4 regions of the Pseudomonas paraeruginosa genome follow, and region 4 is predicted to be linked to each of the others. Evidence: predicted binding sites of a transcription regulator. Region 4 holds the regulator's gene; each other region holds the start of a gene.
What was found. Region 4 encodes FliA, which starts transcription of late flagellar genes. Its sites were predicted from a motif close to CTAAAGTTTNNNNNNNNNNNGCCGNTAA; they were not measured.
Positions count from the first base shown of each region.

Region 1: a site for FliA is predicted at 2,703-2,730, ahead of B7D75_RS00955 (methyl-accepting chemotaxis protein). Genes of this name have one in related genera too.
Region 2: a site for FliA is predicted at 2,471-2,498, ahead of B7D75_RS11710 (methyl-accepting chemotaxis protein). Genes of this name have one in related genera too.
Region 3: a site for FliA is predicted at 2,548-2,575, ahead of B7D75_RS10535 (methyl-accepting chemotaxis protein). Genes of this name have one in related genera too.

Region 1 is NZ_CP020560.1:206,840-211,250, reverse strand. It holds gene B7D75_RS00975 (OprD family porin) at 1-560, shown strand, start outside; partial or broken gene B7D75_RS00970 (arylsulfatase) at 550-764, shown strand; gene B7D75_RS00965 (3-oxoacyl-ACP reductase family protein) at 809-1,561, opposite strand; gene B7D75_RS00960 (LysR family transcriptional regulator) at 1,682-2,614, shown strand; gene B7D75_RS00955 (methyl-accepting chemotaxis protein) at 2,795-3,982, shown strand; gene B7D75_RS00950 (response regulator) at 4,178-4,411, shown strand, end outside.
Region 2 is NZ_CP020560.1:2,409,944-2,414,354, forward strand. It holds gene B7D75_RS11705 (hypothetical protein) at 1-280, shown strand, start outside; gene B7D75_RS11710 (methyl-accepting chemotaxis protein) at 285-2,429, opposite strand; gene B7D75_RS11715 (Na+/H+ antiporter family protein) at 2,688-4,013, shown strand; gene B7D75_RS11720 (methyl-accepting chemotaxis protein) at 4,127-4,411, shown strand, end outside.
Region 3 is NZ_CP020560.1:2,195,006-2,199,416, reverse strand. It holds gene B7D75_RS10545 (SDR family oxidoreductase) at 1-547, shown strand, start outside; gene B7D75_RS10540 (hypothetical protein) at 600-866, shown strand; gene B7D75_RS10535 (methyl-accepting chemotaxis protein) at 882-2,519, opposite strand; gene B7D75_RS10530 (esterase/lipase family protein) at 2,863-4,194, shown strand.
Region 4 is NZ_CP020560.1:3,722,398-3,726,808, forward strand. It holds gene B7D75_RS17595 (chemotaxis protein CheA) at 1-186, opposite strand, end outside; gene B7D75_RS17600 (protein phosphatase CheZ) at 386-1,174, opposite strand; gene B7D75_RS17605 (chemotaxis response regulator CheY) at 1,194-1,568, opposite strand; gene fliA (RNA polymerase sigma factor FliA) at 1,671-2,414, opposite strand; gene fleN (flagellar synthesis regulator FleN) at 2,411-3,253, opposite strand; gene flhF (flagellar biosynthesis protein FlhF) at 3,389-4,411, opposite strand, start outside.

The DNA.
Region 1 (4,411 bases), 2.6 Mb from region 4:
TGCTGCTCGACTTCAACGCCTACCGCACGCGCGACAGCGGGCAGAGCCGCTTCGGCCGCATCGACACCCTGGCCAGCTCGCTGGCGCTGGGCTACGAGCAGGGCCCGCAGCGCCTGACCCTGGCCTACCAGCACGTCCGCGGCGAGCAGCCGTTCGACTACATGGCCTTCGGCGACGGCCGTTCCAGCGCCTCGATGGTGCTGGCCAACTCGCTGGGCTATTCCGACTTCAACGGGCCGGGCGAACGCTCCTGGCAACTGCGCTACGACCTCGAGCTCGGCGCCCTCGGCCTGCCCGGGCTCAGCCTGCACGCCCTGCATGCGCGCGGACGCGCCGGGGCCAGCGCCGCCAGCGCCACCGAGAGCATCTACGCCGGCCTCTACGGACGCGACGGCCGACACCGGGAAACCGACTTCGGCCTCGCCTACCGGGTCGAGGCGGGGCCTCTCGCCGGCCTCGCGCTGCGCGCCTCGCAGGCCTGGCACCGGGGCAACCCGACCTACCTCGACGGCGACGTCGACGAGACCCGGTTGATCCTCGACTACCCCTGGACCTGGTAAGACGATCTACCTACCGGCGCCGGTGGCCCCGGACACCTGGCAGCTCTACGAGTTGGCTCGCGATCCGGGCGAGCACCACGATCTCGCCGCAGCCAGCCGGGCAAGCTGGCGGAGCTGATCGAGCGCTGGAAACAGCACGTCAGCGAGACCGCGGTGGTGGAGGGGCTTCGCCCGTTCCTGCGGCGGGCGCGGCCTCTCCCCTGAAGGGTGAGGGGCCACTTCGCCGGAAGGAACGAGGCGACCCGGGTTCAGGCCGAGAACCCACCGTCGATGCTCAGGCTGGCCCCGGTGATGTAGGCCGCCTCCGGCCCCGCCAGGTAGGCGACGAAGCTGGCGATCTCCTCGCTGCGGGCGTAGCGCGGCAGCGCCATCAGGCCCTTGAGGGTCTCGGCGAAGTCGCCGTCGTCCGGGTTCATGTCGGTGTCCACCGGACCTGGCTGCACGTTGTTCACCGTGATCCCGCGCGGGCCGAGATCGCGGGCCAGGCCCTTGGTCAGGCCGACCAGCGCCGACTTGCTCATGGCGTAGGTGGCGCCGCCGGCGAACGGCATGCGCTCGGCATTGGTGCTGCCGATGCTGATCACCCGGCCGCCGTCGCCCATGTGCCTGATCGCCGCCTGGGTAGCGACGAACACGCTGCGCACGTTGATCGCCAGGGTCCGGTCGAAGTCGGCCAGCGGCAGCTCTTCCACCGAGCCGAAGGCGAGGATGGCAGCGTTGTTGACCAGGATGTCGATGCGGCCGAAGCGAGCCGCGGCTGCGTCGACGGCGGCGACGAGCGCGGCCGCGTCGGCGCTGTCGGCATGCAGGGCGAGGACGCTGGAGCCGGCGGCCTCGAGTTCGGCCGCCAGGGCCCTGGACTTGTCCGCCGAGCTGACGTAGGTGAAGGCGACGCTGGCGCCTTCGGCGGCCAGCCGGCGGACGATGGCGGCGCCGATGCCACGGGAACCGCCCTGGACGAAGGCGACCTTGCCGGCGAGGGGTGCAGAGGATACGGACATGGGAAATCTCCAGCGGAAAAGGAAGACAGGCCCTGAGTTTCCGCCGTCCATTGCAGACCTGCTAGCGGGTAATGGCTATATTCAGTCGATACCAATGGTTTATGCGGATCCCTTCTCCCCATGGAAACCCTCAGCAACATCCAGTGCTTCGTCCGCAGTGCCGAGGCCGGCAGTTTCGCCGAAGCCGCCAGGCGCCTGGGCCTGACCCCGGCCGGGGTGGGCAAGAACGTCGCGCGCCTGGAGAGCAACCTCGGTGTGCGCCTGTTCCAGCGCAGTACCCGGCGCCTGGCCCTGACCGAGGCCGGGGAGCGTTTCCTGCAGGAGGTCGGCGGCAGCCTCGCCGGCATCCAGACCGCCCTCGCCAATGTCTCCAACGTCGGCAACCAGCCCAGCGGCACGCTGAAGGTCAGCATGGGGCTGGCCTTCGGTCGCGACTACATCCTGCCGTTGCTCGGCGAGTTCCTCGAACGCTATCCCGGCATCGTTCCCGACTGGCATTTCGACAACCGCCAGGTCGACCTCATCGGCGAGGGCTTCGACGCCGCCATCGGCGGCGGTTTCGAGCTGCCTCCCGGGGTGGTCGCGCGCCACCTGACGCCGGGCCACCTGATCCTCCTCGCCTCGCCCGCCTACCTGCGCGACAAGCCGCCGATCCGCCAACCCGGCGACCTGTGTGACTTCGACGGCATCCGCATCCGCTCGCCGCAGACCGGCCGCGTGCGTCCCTGGCCGCTGCGCCGGCGCGACGGCGAGCAGGCGCCGATCGAGCTGCGCGAACGCATGACCATGAGCGACCCGGAAGCCACCTGCGAGGTCGCCGCCATGGGCCTGGGCATCACCCTGGTCTGCATGCAGCACGCCTATGCCTACCTGGAGTCCGGCACCCTGGTGCGGGTCCTGCCGGACTGGTACGTCGATGCCGGCAACACCAGCCTCTACTACGCGGCGAACAGGCTGCTACCGGCCAAGACCCGGGTCTTCGTCGACTTCGTCGTCGATTACTTCCGCCGCCAGGACCTGGCCCGGCGCTTCTGCGCCTACCCGCCCGGCTAGCGCCAGCCGCCCGTCGCCTCGGCAGCGAGGGAAAGGCCCTGGCACCGGCCTCGCCAGAAAAATGGCAGTTTGACATTACCGATTGGGACTCTAGTTTTAGAAAGCGCCGCCGACGAGCTTGGAAAGGCGCCTTCCGCACGGTCCCGGGGACCGCCAGGAAGTCCAGCTCCGATCCGGCACATGGAGTGCAGCATGCGCGAGTCCCTCGGTGTTTCGGTTCCATCCCGCTCCCTGGCCTTGACCCTGGGCCTGTTGTCCCTGCCCTGGGCGCTGTGTGCCGGGCTCTACGCCATGGGCCTCGGCGCCTGGCTGGCGTTGTCGCTCGGCTGGCTGGCCAGCCTGGCGGCCGCCCTGCCGCTGCGGCGCGCCGGCCGCCAGTCGGCCACGACGGACAGCGGCAGCGAAGCGGACGCCGCGCTGCCGGCCTGGGACGAGGCGCAGCGCGCGCTCGGCGAGGAAACCGCGCAGCTCGACGGCCATGCCCGGCAGGTCGACGAACTGCTGCATTCGGCGATCCGCCAGTTGAGCGACAGCTTCCATGGCCTCGCCGAGCGCATCGACACCCAGCGCGGCCTGTCGCACTCGCTGATCGAGCGCTACGACGGCCATGGCCAGGTCGACGAGGGAATCAACTTCCAGGACTTCATCCGCACCACCCAGCAAACCCTCAGCCTGTTCGTCGAGGCCACCCTGGAGACCAGCCGCACCTCGCAGCAACTGGTGGAGCGCATGGACCACGTGCGGCAGAAAATCGCCGAGATCCTGCAATCGACCCAGGACATGGATGCCATCGCCAAGCAGACCAACCTGCTCGCCCTCAACGCCGCCATCGAGGCCGCCCGCGCCGGCGAGAGCGGCCGTGGCTTCGCCGTGGTAGCCGACGAGGTGCGCGCGCTGTCGACCCGCTCCACCGAGTTCTCCGCCGCCATCCGCAAGCACGTCGATGTGGTCTACCACGAGATCCAGGACGCCGAGGGCGCCATCTCGCAGCTGGCCGACAAGGACATGTCTTTCGCCCTCGACTCCAAGCAGAAGATCCAGGGCATGCTCGACGACCTGGAGGCGATGAACCGCCACACCCTGAAAGTCATCCACGAGCTGGACCGGCTGTCCCTGGAGGTCGGCCAGGGGGTCAACGCGGCGGTCACCGCCCTGCAGTTCCAGGACATGAGCAGCCAACTGCTCGGCCAGATGCGCAAGCACCACGCGCGCCTCGGCGCCTTCGCCCTCGGTCTCGGCGCGCTGCGGACGCGGCCACGCCAGGAGTGGCCGGCGCGGGTCGCGCAGGAGGTCGCCGAACTGCGCCGGCCGCTGCCCAGCCCGGTGAACCAGAACAGCGTCGAGGTGGGCGAAGTGGAATTGTTCTGAAGCGCATCGATAGCCAATCCGTCTAACCGGATAACTATCCGACGAGAAACCGGCGCCAATAATTGAAATCCAGCGTACAGCGTCTTTACTGGAGCTAGCAAAGGGCCATCAGAGCCCTCCGCCACAGCCAACGAGCACACCACCTTCGCCGCCGAACCTGGCGCTGCGGTAGGGACACCGTGAGGAAGCAAGACCATGGGCAAACCGATTCTGATCGTCGACGACTCGGCGTCGATCCGCCAGATGCTGAGCTTCACCCTGAAGTCCGCCGGCTACGAGGTGGACGAGGCCGCGGACGGCAAGGAAGGCCTGGGCAAGGCCCAGAGCAGGAACTACAGCCTGGTGTTCACCGACCAGAACATGCCGAACATGGACGGCCTGTCGCTGATCCGCAGCCTGCGCAACCTGGCCGGCTACCGCAGCGTGCCG
Region 2 (4,411 bases), 1.3 Mb from region 4:
GCGCTGGGCGCTGATGCTGCCGGTGCTGGTGTTCCTGCTGGGCGAGTCTGGCGGGCCGCGGGACCAGCGGCGCGCCCCGGCGGCGCCCGCGCAGGCGCGCTACGAGCAGGCCCTGGAAGGCGCGCTGCGCGGCGAGCGTGGCGCCGCGCGGCAGGCCGAGGCGCCAGCGGCCGGCGTCACCGAGGCGGGGCCCCCGGCGCGCCTGCGCAACGGCCTGCGTTCGCTGGCGCGCCTGGCGTTCTGGGGCACCTACGGCCCCCCGGCGCTGTTCAGGCCGTGAGTGGTCAGGCCTTGAACTGCTCCATCAGGCCCTGCTGGTGGTTGGCCAGGCGGTTCAGCGATTGACTGACCTGGGCCGATTCCTCGGCCTGGCTCGACAGCGACTCGGTGACGTCGCGGATCGCCGCGACGTTGCGGTTGATCTCCTCGGCCACCGAGCTCTGTTCCTCGGCGGCGCTGGCGATCTGCAGGTTCATGTCGTTGATCACCGTCACCGCCTCGCCGATCCGCTGTAGCGCGGCCACCGCTTCTTCCACTTGCTCGACACTGCCCTGGGCCTGGCGATGGCTGCCGTGCATGGCGTCGACCACGTCGCGGGTGCCTTGCTGCAGGCCTTCGATGACCCCGCGGATCTGTTCCACCGAGTCCTGGGTGCGCCGGGCCAGGTTGCGCACCTCGTCGGCGACCACCGCGAAGCCGCGCCCGGCGTCGCCGGCGCGGGCCGCCTCGATGGCCGCGTTGAGCGCCAGCAGGTTGGTCTGCTCGGCGATGGCGCGGATCACTTCCAGCACCGAGCCGATTTCCTCGCTGCTGCTGGCCAGCTGCTCGACCTGGCCCATGGCGCCGGTCAGGTTGGCGGCCAGGCTGTCGATGCCCTGGGTGGTACGGTCGATCAGCGCCAGCCCGTCGCGGGTCGCCTGGTCGGCGCCGCGCGCGGCGTCGGCGGCCTGGGCGGCACTACGGGCGACGTCCTGGGCGGTGGCGGTCATTTCGTGGGAGGCGGTGGCGACCTGATCGATCTCGCGGAACTGCTGCTGCATGCCGGCGCTGGTCTGGCTGGAGATCGCCGCCGACTGGTCGGCGGTGCTGCGCGCGTCGCGCACCGAGACCTTCACGTCACGGATGATCGGTTGCAGCTTGTCGAGGAAGCGGTTGAACCAGCCGGCCAGCTCGCCCAGCTCGTCGCGGCCGGTGTGCGGCAGGCGTTGGGTCAGGTCGCCTTCGCCGCTGGCGATGTCGCGCAGCATGTGGGCGACGCCGAGGATCGGCCGGGTCACGCCACGGGCGGTCAGCCACAGGACCAGCAGGCCGAGCACCGCCGCGCCGAGGCCGAGGCCCAGTTCGACCCAGGTGCCTTCGCGGCGCATGTCGTCCAGCTGTCGCTCCAGCGCCAGTGCCGGGCCGAGCAGGGCGCTCTTGGGTACTTCGAGGAGAACGCCCCAGGGCTTGGCGCCGGGAATCGGCTGCAACGGTTGCAGCACCTTGAGGTCGTCGCTCTCGTTGAACAGCTGGCTCTTGCCGGCGGCCAGCAGCTGCAGCAGCTCGCCGGCGTGCTGCGGATCGGCCTTGGCCAGGTTCTGCCCGAGCAGGCCGGCATCGTGGCTGTTGCCGGCGAACAGCCCGGCGGGACTGAGGATGCCGACCCGGCCAACGCCGTCGTAGAGTTCGCGATTGCCCTGTTCGCTGAGCGCCTGCAGGCTGCTCAGGTTGATGTCCAGGCCCATCACGCCGATCACCTTGCCATCCAGTTCGAGGGGGAAGGCGATGCTGGTCATCAGCAGTTGGCGCTCGCCCACCTTGTCGAAATAGGGATCGAGCACGCAGGGCTGCCCGCTTTCCTTCGGGCAGGTGTACCAGGCGTTGTAGGGGGCGCCGCTGGGCCCGGTGCTGGTGTCGGCGAGTTCGGACTCGACCATCGACTCGGATTCCAGCTGTCCCGGCGTGGCCTGCGCCCAGTACAGCGAGAAGCGACCCTTGTCGTTGCTGCCGAGGGCGGGCTGGTCGACGAACAGTTCGTCCTTGCCGTCCAGTGCGTTGGGCTCGAACACCACGTACAGGCCGAGCACCTCGGGATTGGCGGCCAGTGCGGTGCGCACCTGGCGGGTCAGGTCCTCGCGCAGGTCGTAGGCGTCGAGGAAACGCTTCTGCGCCTGGTCGCGGAGGAACAGGATCTGCCGCGAGAAGCCCTTGCCGTACTGGAAGGCGTCCATGAAGTAGCGCTGGATGCGCAGCGCCTGCAATTCCCCGCGGGCTGCCAGGCGCAGGCGCGCCGATTCGTCGAGCATCTGCGTGCTGGCGCTTTTCACCAGCACGGAGCTGTGCTGCATGCGGTAGACCGAAAGGCCGACCAGCAAGGCGACCACGCCGAGCAGGCAGAGCCCTGCCAGCAGGGTGATCTTCCATTGGATGGACAGGCGGCGAAGGAGCATGGGAGGGGTCCTTGTACGAAGAAACTGCGGGGGCCCAGGAGATATCGGCAGGGCGCTTCCATTCTTGACAGTGGCCTGTTGACTGGCGCCGGAATGCCGTCGTTCGGCGAATGGCAGGCAAGAAGCGTGCACAACGGATCATAGCCAGGCGACATTCGCCTATGCGCGGCTTTGACAGGGGCGGGCGGCTGTAGCAGAGTACGCCCCTTTTTTCGGCCGCAAACGGCCGGCTTCGTTTCATTCGCAAGGAGTTCAACGATGAACGCAGTGGTGCTGGCGGTAGGGCTGATGCTCGTCCTCAGCCTTTGCCGTGTGCATGTCGTGCTGGCGCTGATCATCGGCGCGGTGGTCGGCGGACTGTTCGGCGGCCTCGGTCTGGAGGGCACCCTGAAGGCCTTCAACGGCGGCCTCGGCGGGGGCGCCACGGTGGCCCTGTCGTACGCCATGCTCGGCGCCTTCGCCGTGGCCATCGCCCGCTCCGGCGTGGCCCATGCGCTGGCCGACAGGGTCCTGGCGCTGCTCGGCCGGCACGATGCACAGGGCAAGGGCACCGGCGCGTTCAAGTGGATCCTGGTGGTCCTGCTGCTCTGCGTGGCGGTGTCCTCGCAGAACATCCTGCCGATCCACATCGCCTTCATCCCGCTGCTGGTGCCGCCGCTGCTCTATGTCTTGAGCAAGCTGCAGATCGATCGCCGGCTGATCGCCTGCGTCATCACCTTCGGCCTGATCACCCCGTACATGTTCCTGCCGGTAGGGTTCGGCAACATCTTCCTAAACGAGATTCTGCTGGCCAACGTGGCGCGCAACGGCGTCGACATCAGCGGGATCGACGTCACCCACGCCATGTTCATCCCGGCCCTGGGCATGCTCGCCGGACTGCTCGTCGCGGTGCTGTTCAGCTACCGGCGCAAGCGCGCCTACGACCTGCAGAAGATCGAGCGGGCCGAACGCGTCGATGTCGCCTACAACCCGAAGAGCCTGGCGGTGGCCGGGGTCTCCATCGTCGCCGCGTTCGTCGTGCAGCTGTGGCTGGACTCGATGATCATCGGCGCGCTGGTCGGTTTCGTGGTCTTCTCGCTGTCCGGCGTGGTGCGCTGGAAGGAGGCCGACGACCTGTTCACCGAAGGCATGAAGATGATGGCCACCATCGGCTTCATCATGATCGCCGCGGCCGGTTTCGCCGAGGTGATGAAGGCCACCGGCGAGGTGCAGAGCCTGGTCGACGCCTCGGTGGCCTGGATCGGCAACAGCAAGGCGGTCGGCGCCATGCTGATGCTGCTGGTCGGCCTGCTGGTGACCATGGGCATCGGCTCGTCGTTCTCCACCGTGCCGATCATCGCCGCGATCTTCGTCCCGCTGGCCGTGCAGCTGGGCTTCAGCCCGCTGGCCATCGTCAGCATCGTCGGTACCGCCGGCGCCCTGGGCGACGCCGGCTCGCCGGCCTCGGACTCGACCCTCGGGCCGACCTCCGGGCTCAACGTCGACGGCCAGCACAACCACATCTGGGACACCGTGGTGCCGACCTTCCTGCACTACAACCTGCCCTTGCTGGTGTTCGGCTGGGCCGCTGCGATGCTGCTCTGAGTTCCGTTCCAGGCGGTCGCCTGACGGAATGTCGGGCCGGCCGCTTAAGCTTCCGACGGGATTGCCGATGAATCGGGAATCCCGTTTTTTATTGGGCGTCATGCTAGGAGTTGATGATGCGTCTGACCCTGAAATCCAAAGTCCTCCTGCTGGCCATGGTGCCGGTGCTGCTCTTCGCCCTGGTGCTCAGCGGCGGGGCGGTGCTGATCCTGCACAACCAGGCCGATGCCGAAATAAAGGAAACCCGCGAGCGCCTGCTCGGCGACCGCCGCGCCGAACTCGAACACTACGTGCAGATCGCCATGGGCAGCATCCAGGCCGAGTACGACCGTTCGGCCAATGGCGACCTTGACGCCCGCACCGAGGCCATCGCCCGCCTGTCGAAGATCAGGTACGGC
Region 3 (4,411 bases), 1.5 Mb from region 4:
GGAAAGGCTGTTCGCCGACACCATGGCCGCGGTCGGCAAGCCGGACATCGCGATCAATACCGTGGGCAAGGTGCTGAAGAAGCCCTTCACCGAAATCAGCGAAGCCGAGTACGACGAGATGTCCGCGGTCAACGCCAAGTCGGCGTTCTTCTTCCTGCGCGAGGCCGGCAAGCATGTCAACGACAACGGCAAGATCTGCACCCTGGTGACCTCCCTGCTCGGCGCCTATACCCCTTACTACGCCGCCTACGCTGGCACCAAGGCGCCGGTCGAGCACTTCACCCGCGCCGCCTCCAAGGAGTTCGGCGCGCGCGGCATCTCGGTCACCGCGGTCGGCCCGGGACCGATGGACACGCCGTTCTTCTACCCCGCCGAAGGCGCCGACGCGGTGGCCTACCACAAGACCGCCGCGGCGCTGTCGCCGTTCTCCAGGACCGGCCTGACCGATATCGAGGACGTGGTGCCGTTCATCCGCCACCTGGTCAGCGACGGCTGGTGGATCACCGGCCAGACCATCCTCATCAACGGCGGCTACACCACCAAGTGAGCCGCGCAGCGGCCGCCAACGCGGCGGCCGCCGCCTGCCAACGGGAATCCCCATGCACGTGACCCTGGTGATCGCCGGCGGCATCGTCCTGCTCGGCCTGTTCCTGCTGTTCGGCAAGCTCTGGGGTGGCGATCCGGCCAGCCTGGGCCTGGCCGCGACGCTGTTCGTCCCCGTCTGGCTGGGCGTGGCCCTGGTCAACCTGTGGATCGGTGTGCGCCATGCAGGCTACGGCCTGCAGGAAGAGTTGCCGATCCTGCTGCTGGTCTTCGCGCTGCCGGCTGCGCTGGCCGGCATGCTGCTCTGGCTGCTGCCGCGCTGAAGCGGCAGCGGCGGCTCAGACGCGGAAACGCCCGACCAGCCGCGCCAGCTCCGAGGACAGTTCGGACAGCCGGCGGCTGGCGCCGGTGCCCTGCTCGGAGTGTTCCGCTGCCTGGGCGGAGAGTTCGCGGACGTCGCTGATGTTGCGCGCGATGTCGTCGATCACCCGGCTCTGCTCCTCGCAGGCCGAGGCGATCTGCGCGGCGAGGTCGTTGATCCGCCCCACCGCCTCGCCGGTGGCGGCCAGCACGCCGTCGACGCCAGCGGCGCGTTCGACGCTGTCGCGCGCCTTCAGGCTGCCCGACTGCATGGCGCGTACCGCGTTGCGCACTCCGGACTGGAGGCGCTCGATGCGCGCCTGGATATCCTTGGTCGAGTCCTGGGTGCGCGCCGCCAGCGCCCGCACCTCATCGGCGACCACGGCGAAACCGCGCCCCTGCTCGCCGGCCCGCGCGGCCTCGATCGCCGCGTTGAGAGCGAGCAGGTTGGTCTGCTCGGCGATGCCCTTGATCACCGTCAGCACCGCGTCGATGCTGGCGGTTTCCTGGGCCAGTTGCTCGATGCTCTCGGAACTGCTCTCCACCTCGCGCGCCAACTGACGAATCGCCTCGATGGTCGCCTCCACCACACCGGCCCCCTGCCGCGCCTGTTCGCGCGCCTCATGGGCCACCTGGGCGGCGCTCTGGGCGTTGCGCGCCACTTCGTGGACCGCCGCGCTCATCTGCGTGGCGGCGGTACTGACCTGGTCCACTGCGCTGTGTTCGCTGCTGATCAGGCGGTCGTTGGCGGCGGTCATGCCGGCCAGCGAACCGGCCGAGCCGGCCACCTCGCCGGTGACCCGACCGACCTCGCGGATCAGCGGCTGCAACTTGTCGAGAAAGGCGTTGAAGGCGCTGCCGAGACGCCCGGGCTCGTCGCGCGAGACGACCTCCAGGCGCACCCGCAGGTCGCCATCACCGTTGGCGATTTCCTCCAGGCGCTGCAACAGCCGCTGCAGCGGGCGGGTCACCAGGCCGGGGAACACCAGCACCAGCGACAGGCACACCAGCAGGCCGAACGCCACCAGCGCCATCTGCTGCCAGCGGTGGCGCTCGCCCAGCGCGGCGGCCGCGGCGCCTTCGCCGGTCGCGGCCGTCTCCTCCATCCCGTCGAGCTGGTCGATCGCTTCGCGCATGGCGCCGAACTGCCGGTCGCTGTCGCCGTAGCTGAGCTGCGCGGCAGCGGCCGGGTCACTGGCCGCCAGCGCCAGTACCCGCGCCGAAGTCGCGCTCCAGAGGGCATAGCCCCGCTCGAACTCGGCCACCTTGGCCTGGGCCGCCTCGCCCGGCTGCATGGCCGCATACTGGCGGACCCGGTCCAGCGCCTGCTGCAGGTTCTCCGCATGGTCGCCGCGCAACCCTGTCACCTGCTCGGGGGCCAGGTGGCCGGCGAGCAGGCTGCGCTCGGCGACGAAGGCCTGGTACAGGTCGCGGTCGGCATTCAGCAGCAGGGCGATGCCGGGAAGGAAACGCTTGCCCAGGCGCTGGTTGGACTCATTCAATTGAGCGAGGCCGTGTACGGCGAGCGCGCCCACCAGCAACAGCAGCACGGCAAGCAGAAGGATCGGCAGGGCGATCTTTCTGCGAAACGAGAGATCAGCGAACCATTGCGGCATGTCGTCATCCTCGACAGGGCTTCCCAGGCTATCGTTGCCGGCCGGGCAAACTTGAGCCGGCCTCTCCTGACGATAGCCCGCCACGGCGCTTCGGCCAGCGGGCATTCGCCCTGGCCCAGGCGTCCGCCGAGGAATGCGCGGCGCCCGGCCTGCTCGCGGGCGAGCGGGTCGATGGCCAGCAGGCCGGCGCGGTCGGCCCGGCGACCCGGGCGGATGCGAAACGGCGACGGCGGCATGCGTCCTCCAGGACCGGCAGGCGCATCCTGGATGTTTTCACAGGTCGCGCCCGCGGCTGCGGGCGCTGAACTATAGTCCGCAGGAGCCGCGCCGGAGAACTCTAGACATGCCCCGTTCGATCGTCATCGTCCACGGCTGGAGCGACGATTCGAAGTCGTTCCGCCGCCTCGCCGAGCAACTCGAGGCCTGGTTCGGCAGCGCGCCGACGCAGATCCGCCTGGCCGACTGGGTTTCCCTGCAGGATGACGTCACCTACGCCGATCTCGCCACCGCCCTCGACCGCGCCTGGACCGCCAGTGGCCTGTCGCGGGCGCCGCGCAGCGTGGACGTGGTGGTGCACAGCGCCGGCGCGCTGGTCCTGCGCGACTGGCTGACCCGCCGCTTCACCCCGGCCAGCGCGCCGGTCAAGCGCTTGCTGATGCTCGCCCCGGCCAACTTCGGCTCGCCGCTGGCGCACAAGGGGCGCTCCTTCATCGGCCGCGTGCTGAAAGGCTGGAACCGCTTCGTCGGCCAGACCGGCACCCAGGTGCTCAAGGGCCTGGAACTCGGCTCGCCGTACTCCTGGACTCTCGCCGAGCGCGACCTGTTCGCCGCCGAGAGCTGGTACGGCGCCGGCCGCCTGCTCGCCACGGTGCTGGTGGGCAACGTCGGCTACAACGGCGTGGAGGCCATCGCCAACGAAGCCGGTGGCGACGGCACGGTGCGCATCTCCACCGCCAACCTCAACGCCCGCCGCCTGACCCTGGAGCTGGACGTGCGCCAGCGCGCCAGGCCCGGTTGGAGCCTGGAACGCTCGCGTGGCGAGATCGCCTTCGCGATCCTCGACGGCGAGAATCATTCCACCCTGGCGCTCAAGGACCGCGGACCGAAGAATCCGCTCAGCCTGGAACTGATCCGCGCCGCCCTGGAAGTCGAGGACGCCGACTACAAGACGTCCGCCGGAAGCTTCCCCTGGCAGCGCCGCATCGACCAGTTCGATCCGGGCATCGCCGAGCGCTCGCCGCGCTACCTGAACCTGGTCAGTCACGTCTGCGACGACCTCGGCCAGGAAGTGCACGACTATTTCATCCAGTTCTTCCGCAAGCTGAACAGCGACCGGCGTTTCGAACAGCGCTTCTACGAACGGGTGATCGCCGATGTCCACCCCTACGAGGACAACCCCGCGTACCGTTCGATCCATCTGTCGGTACAGGCCCTCGACGAACTGCTCGCCGGTTTCGCCGTGGACAGCCTGTCGCTCAGCGTCTCCGCCCAGCCGCTGTTCGACCCGCCGCGCCAACCGGTCGGCTACAGCGCGGTGGGTCCCGGCGACAGCGAGGGCCTGGGCGTTCCGCGCGAGCGCCTCGGGGAGTTCTTCGCCGCCCACCAGACCCTGCTGCTGCGCATCCGCCTGACCCGCCTGGTGGACGGCCGGGTGTTCCTCCTCAAGGACGCCTGACCAACCGCCCTGCGCCAGCGCCGACCAGCGGCGTGGCTCGATGGCGAAGCATGGCGTCCGCGCAGCACACTGAACGGATAGGCATCGGCCACGCCGAAATCGCCGAGCAGGTACTGCTCGCCCCGCCGCCGCGCCTGCAGCGGCTCGAAGCACCTGAGCAGGCGCGCGGCGCGCCCTCGCCGGCGGTCGCCGCGCTGCTACGCCTGTTCGACGAAGA
Region 4 (4,411 bases):
CGCGTTCAGCTGGAGGAAGCCGGCACCGCCCTTGACCGTATGGAACCCGCGGAAAATGGCATTGAGCAGGTCCATGTCGTCCGGCCGGCTCTCCAGCTCGACCAGTTGTTCGGACAATTGCTCGAGAATCTCGCCGGCCTCAACCAGGAAGTCCTGGAGGATTTCTTCATCGGCGTCGAAGCTCATTCGGCTGCTCCCAGAGACGTGTTACTCGAAAGGGTCGGCAAGACCGCGGTCCTGCCGGAAATACCGGTCCGCGCCTTGCGGACCGACCTTCGTCCGCGCCGGGATCACCGGCATGACGAAGGCTGTGCCGGCGTCCCGTCGACGCCAGCGTTCAATGCATACTTAACGGCAGCTACGCCGCAGTCTTGAGCCGGGCGGGTCAGAAACCCAGGCTGGACAGCAGATCGTCCACGTCGTCCTGCCCGGACACCACGTCTTCGCGCTTGCTCGCGGCGACCTGCGGCCCTTCGCCCTTGGCCGAGCGCTCCAGCGCGGCCTGGTGGCGCATGCTCACGTGGTCGTGCTCGATGCCGGCGTAGCGGTCCACCTGCCCGGCCATCCAGACCAGCTTCACCAGGTTGCTCTCGACCTCGGTGACCAGCTTGGTGACGCGCTTGATCACCTGGCCGGTCAGGTCCTGGTAATCCTGAGCCAGCAGGATGTCGTTGAGCTGGGAAGACAACTGCCCGGCGTGCTCGCCGCTACGCACGAGGAACTGATCGATGCGCTTGGCCAGCTCGCGGAAACCGTCGGCGTCGATTTCCCGGCGCATGAAGCGTTGCCAGTCCTGCTGCAGTGCCCGTGCATCGTCACCCATCTGGTTGACCAGCGGGGCGCTCTGCTCCACGAGGTCCATGGTCCGGTTGGCGGCCTTCTCGGTCATCTCCACCACGTAGGAAAGACGATCGGTGGCGTCGGCGATCTGCGACATTTCCTGCGCGTGCGGGGAATGCGGGTCGATCTGGAAATCGACGATGGCGTTGTGCAGTTCGCGGGTCAGCTTGCCCACTTCCTGGTACAGACCGCGGTCCCTGGCCTGGCTGAGCTCCTGGATCAGTTGCACCGCCTGCTGGAAATGTCCCCGTTCGAGGCAGTCCACCAGTTCGCGCGCGTGTTTTTTCAGGGTCGATTCGAATTCATCGCCCGTGGAATCGTTACCAAGCACCATGACACCCTCTTGGCCGGCTTCAGCCGTTGACCCGCTCGAAAATCTTCTCGATCTTTTCCTTCAGGACCTGGGCGGTGAAGGGTTTGACCACATAGCCGTTGACCCCGGCCTGGGCCGCTTCGATGATCTGGTCGCGCTTGGCCTCGGCGGTGACCATGAGTACCGGCAGGTGCTTGAGGCGCTCGTCGGCGCGCACCGCGCGAAGCAGGTCGATGCCGGTCATGCCCGGCATGTTCCAGTCGGTGACGAGGAAATCGAAGTTGCCGCTGTGCAGCATCGGCAGCGCCGTGGTGCCGTCGTCGGCCTCGGCGGTATTGGTGAAGCCCAAGTCCCGCAAGAGGTTCTTGATGATGCGTCTCATCGTGGAAAAGTCGTCCACGATGAGAATTTTCATGTTCTTGTCCAAGTAGACCTCCGTACAGACCAGGACGCGTCCCAGCGGGACGCGCCATACATTCTTTTGCGTTAACGTTTACAAGCCGCGGTCGAGGCCGCTTCAGGCCGACCGCCAATCCGCCAGGCGCGCGCGCAACCGCGCGGCGCACTGGCTGTGCAACTGGCTGACCCGCGATTCGCTGACGCCCAGCACCTCGCCGATCTCCTTGAGATTGAGCTCCTCGTCGTAATACAACGCCAGGACCAGGCGCTCGCGTTCCGGCAGCTTGGCGATGGCATCCGCCAGGGCCGCCTGGAAACGTTCGTCGAGCAGGCCGTGGATCGGCTCGTTGTGACTGAGGCTGGTATCTTCGGGCAATCCATGTTCGCCGTCCTGCAACAGGTCGTCGAAGCTGTACAGGCGGCTGCCCTGCGTGTCGCTGAGGATGCCGTAGTAATCTTCGAGGCTCAATTGGAGTTCGGCAGCAACCTCGTGATCTTTAGCGTCGCGGCCGGTTCTCGCCTCGATCGCGCGGATCGCGTCGGTCACCATGCGGGTGTTGCGGTGCACCGAGCGCGGCGCCCAGTCGCCCTTGCGGACTTCGTCGAGCATGGCGCCGCGGATGCGGATGCCGGCATAGGTCTCGAAGCTGGCGCCCTTGCCGGCATCGTATTTCTTCGCTGCCTCGAGCAGGCCGATCATGCCGGCCTGCATGAGGTCCTCCACCTGCACGCTGGCCGGCAGGCGGCCGAGCAGGTGGTAGGCGATGCGCTTGACCAGTGGTGCGTAACGCTGGATCAGTTGCTCCTGGGAGTTCTGCGCTTGCGCCTTGCTGTACATACGCACTCCAGAGGCCGCTGTCATACGGCCGAGCCTGTCGCGGGATGTTGGACCAGTCGTTCGACGAAGAACTCCAGGTGCCCGCGCGGGTTGGCCGGCAGCGGCCAGCTGTCGACCTTCTGCGCGACCGCCTTGAAGGCCAGTGACGCCTTCGAGCGGGGGAATGCCTCGTATACGGCTCGCTGTTTCTGCACGGCCTTGCGTACCGACTCGTCGTAGGGGATGACACCTACATACTGTAGTGCGACGTCGAGGAAACGGTCCGTGACCTTGGTCAGTTTGGCGAACAGGTTGCGCCCTTCCTGCGGACTGTGGGCCATGTTCGCCAGGACCCGGAAGCGGGTCATGCCGTGGTCGCGGTTGAGCAGCTTGATCAGGGCGTAGGCATCGGTGATCGAGGTCGGCTCGTCGCAGACCACCAGCAGCACCTCCTGCGCCGCGCGGACGAAGCTGACCACCGAATCGCCGATCCCGGCGGCGGTGTCCACCACCAGCACGTCGAGGTTGTCGCTGATATCGCTGAACGCCTGGATCAGGCCGGCGTGCTGCATGGGCGAGAGATGCACCATGCTCTGCGTGCCGGAGGCCGCGGGAACGATACGCACGCCGCCGGGACCGAGCAGGAGGACGTCGCGCAGCTCGCAGCGTCCTTCGATCACGTCGGCGAGGGTGCGCTTGGGCGTGAGCCCCAGCAGGACGTCGACGTTGGCCAGGCCGAGGTCGGCATCCAGCAGCATGACGCGACGACCGAGATCGGCCAGAGCCAGTGCCAGGTTCACCGACACATTGGTCTTGCCGACGCCGCCCTTGCCGCCAGTTACTGCGATCACCTGTACGGGATGCATGCTACCCATCTGCTTCATACCTTGTGTTGTCGTCTTCCCGGGAAACCCTTCCAGGGTCTTCCGGTATTGGCGGGGCCGATGCACCATCGGTCCCGGCCCGGCGGAAGCCACCTTCGCTTCCGTCACCCGCGCCACGCGCGGCACTCACCGATCTCAGCCGACACGCCGCGCCGGTTGCTGATAGAGCCCGGCGAACATCTCGGCCATGGCGTCCTCGCTGGGTTCTTCCGGCGCCTGCAGGCTGACCGCCCGGCTGACCAGCTGGTGGCTGCGCGCCACCTGCAGATCGTCCGGAATCCGCGGCCCGTCCGCCAGATAGGCTACCGGGAGTCGCTGGGCGATAGCCAGCGCCATCGATTCACCGAGGCTGCCCGCCTCGTCCAGCTTAGTCATGATGCAGCCCGCCAGCCCGCAGTGCCGATAGGTCTGGTAGGCCGACCTGAGCACCTGGCTCTGGCTGGTGGTGGCCATCACCAGGTAATTCTTCACGTTCAGGCTCGGCGACGCCAGGGCCTCGAGCTGCATGCGCAGGGCCGGATCGCTGGCCGGCAGGCCGGCGGTGTCGATCAGCAGCATGCGCTTGCGCGCCAGCGGCGCCAGGGCCTGGATCAGCGACTGGCCGGGGTCGACCAGGGTCACCGGCACGTTGAGGATCCGCCCGAGGGTCTTGATCTGCTCCTGGGCGCCGATCCGGTAGCTGTCCATGCTCACCAGCGCCAGACTCTGCGCGCCGTACTTGAGGACGTAGCGCGCGGCCATCTTCGCCAGTGTGGTGGTCTTGCCGGCACCGGCCGGGCCGACCAGGGCCAGCACGCCACCGGCGTCGAGCGGGTCCTGGTCCGGCGTCGGCACGGCGCGCGACAGGTGTGCCAGGAGCATGCGCCAGGCCTGGCGGGTATCGCCCACCGCGGCGACTCGCTCCAGCAGCGGCTTGCTCAGCTCCGCCGGCAGGCCCATGCGTTGCAGGCGGCGCCAAAGATTGGCCTGCTGCGGGCGCTGATGCTGCAACTGGCCCCAGGCGATCGAACCCAGCTGCACCTCGATCAGTTCGCGCAGGCCGTTCAGCTCGAAGCGCATCGCCTCCAGGGTCTGTCCGCCCGCCGCGGCCTTGGCCTGCGGCGCCGCCATGGACTCGGCGAGGGTCGGCCGCGCCGGCTTCTGCTCGGCGAACAATTG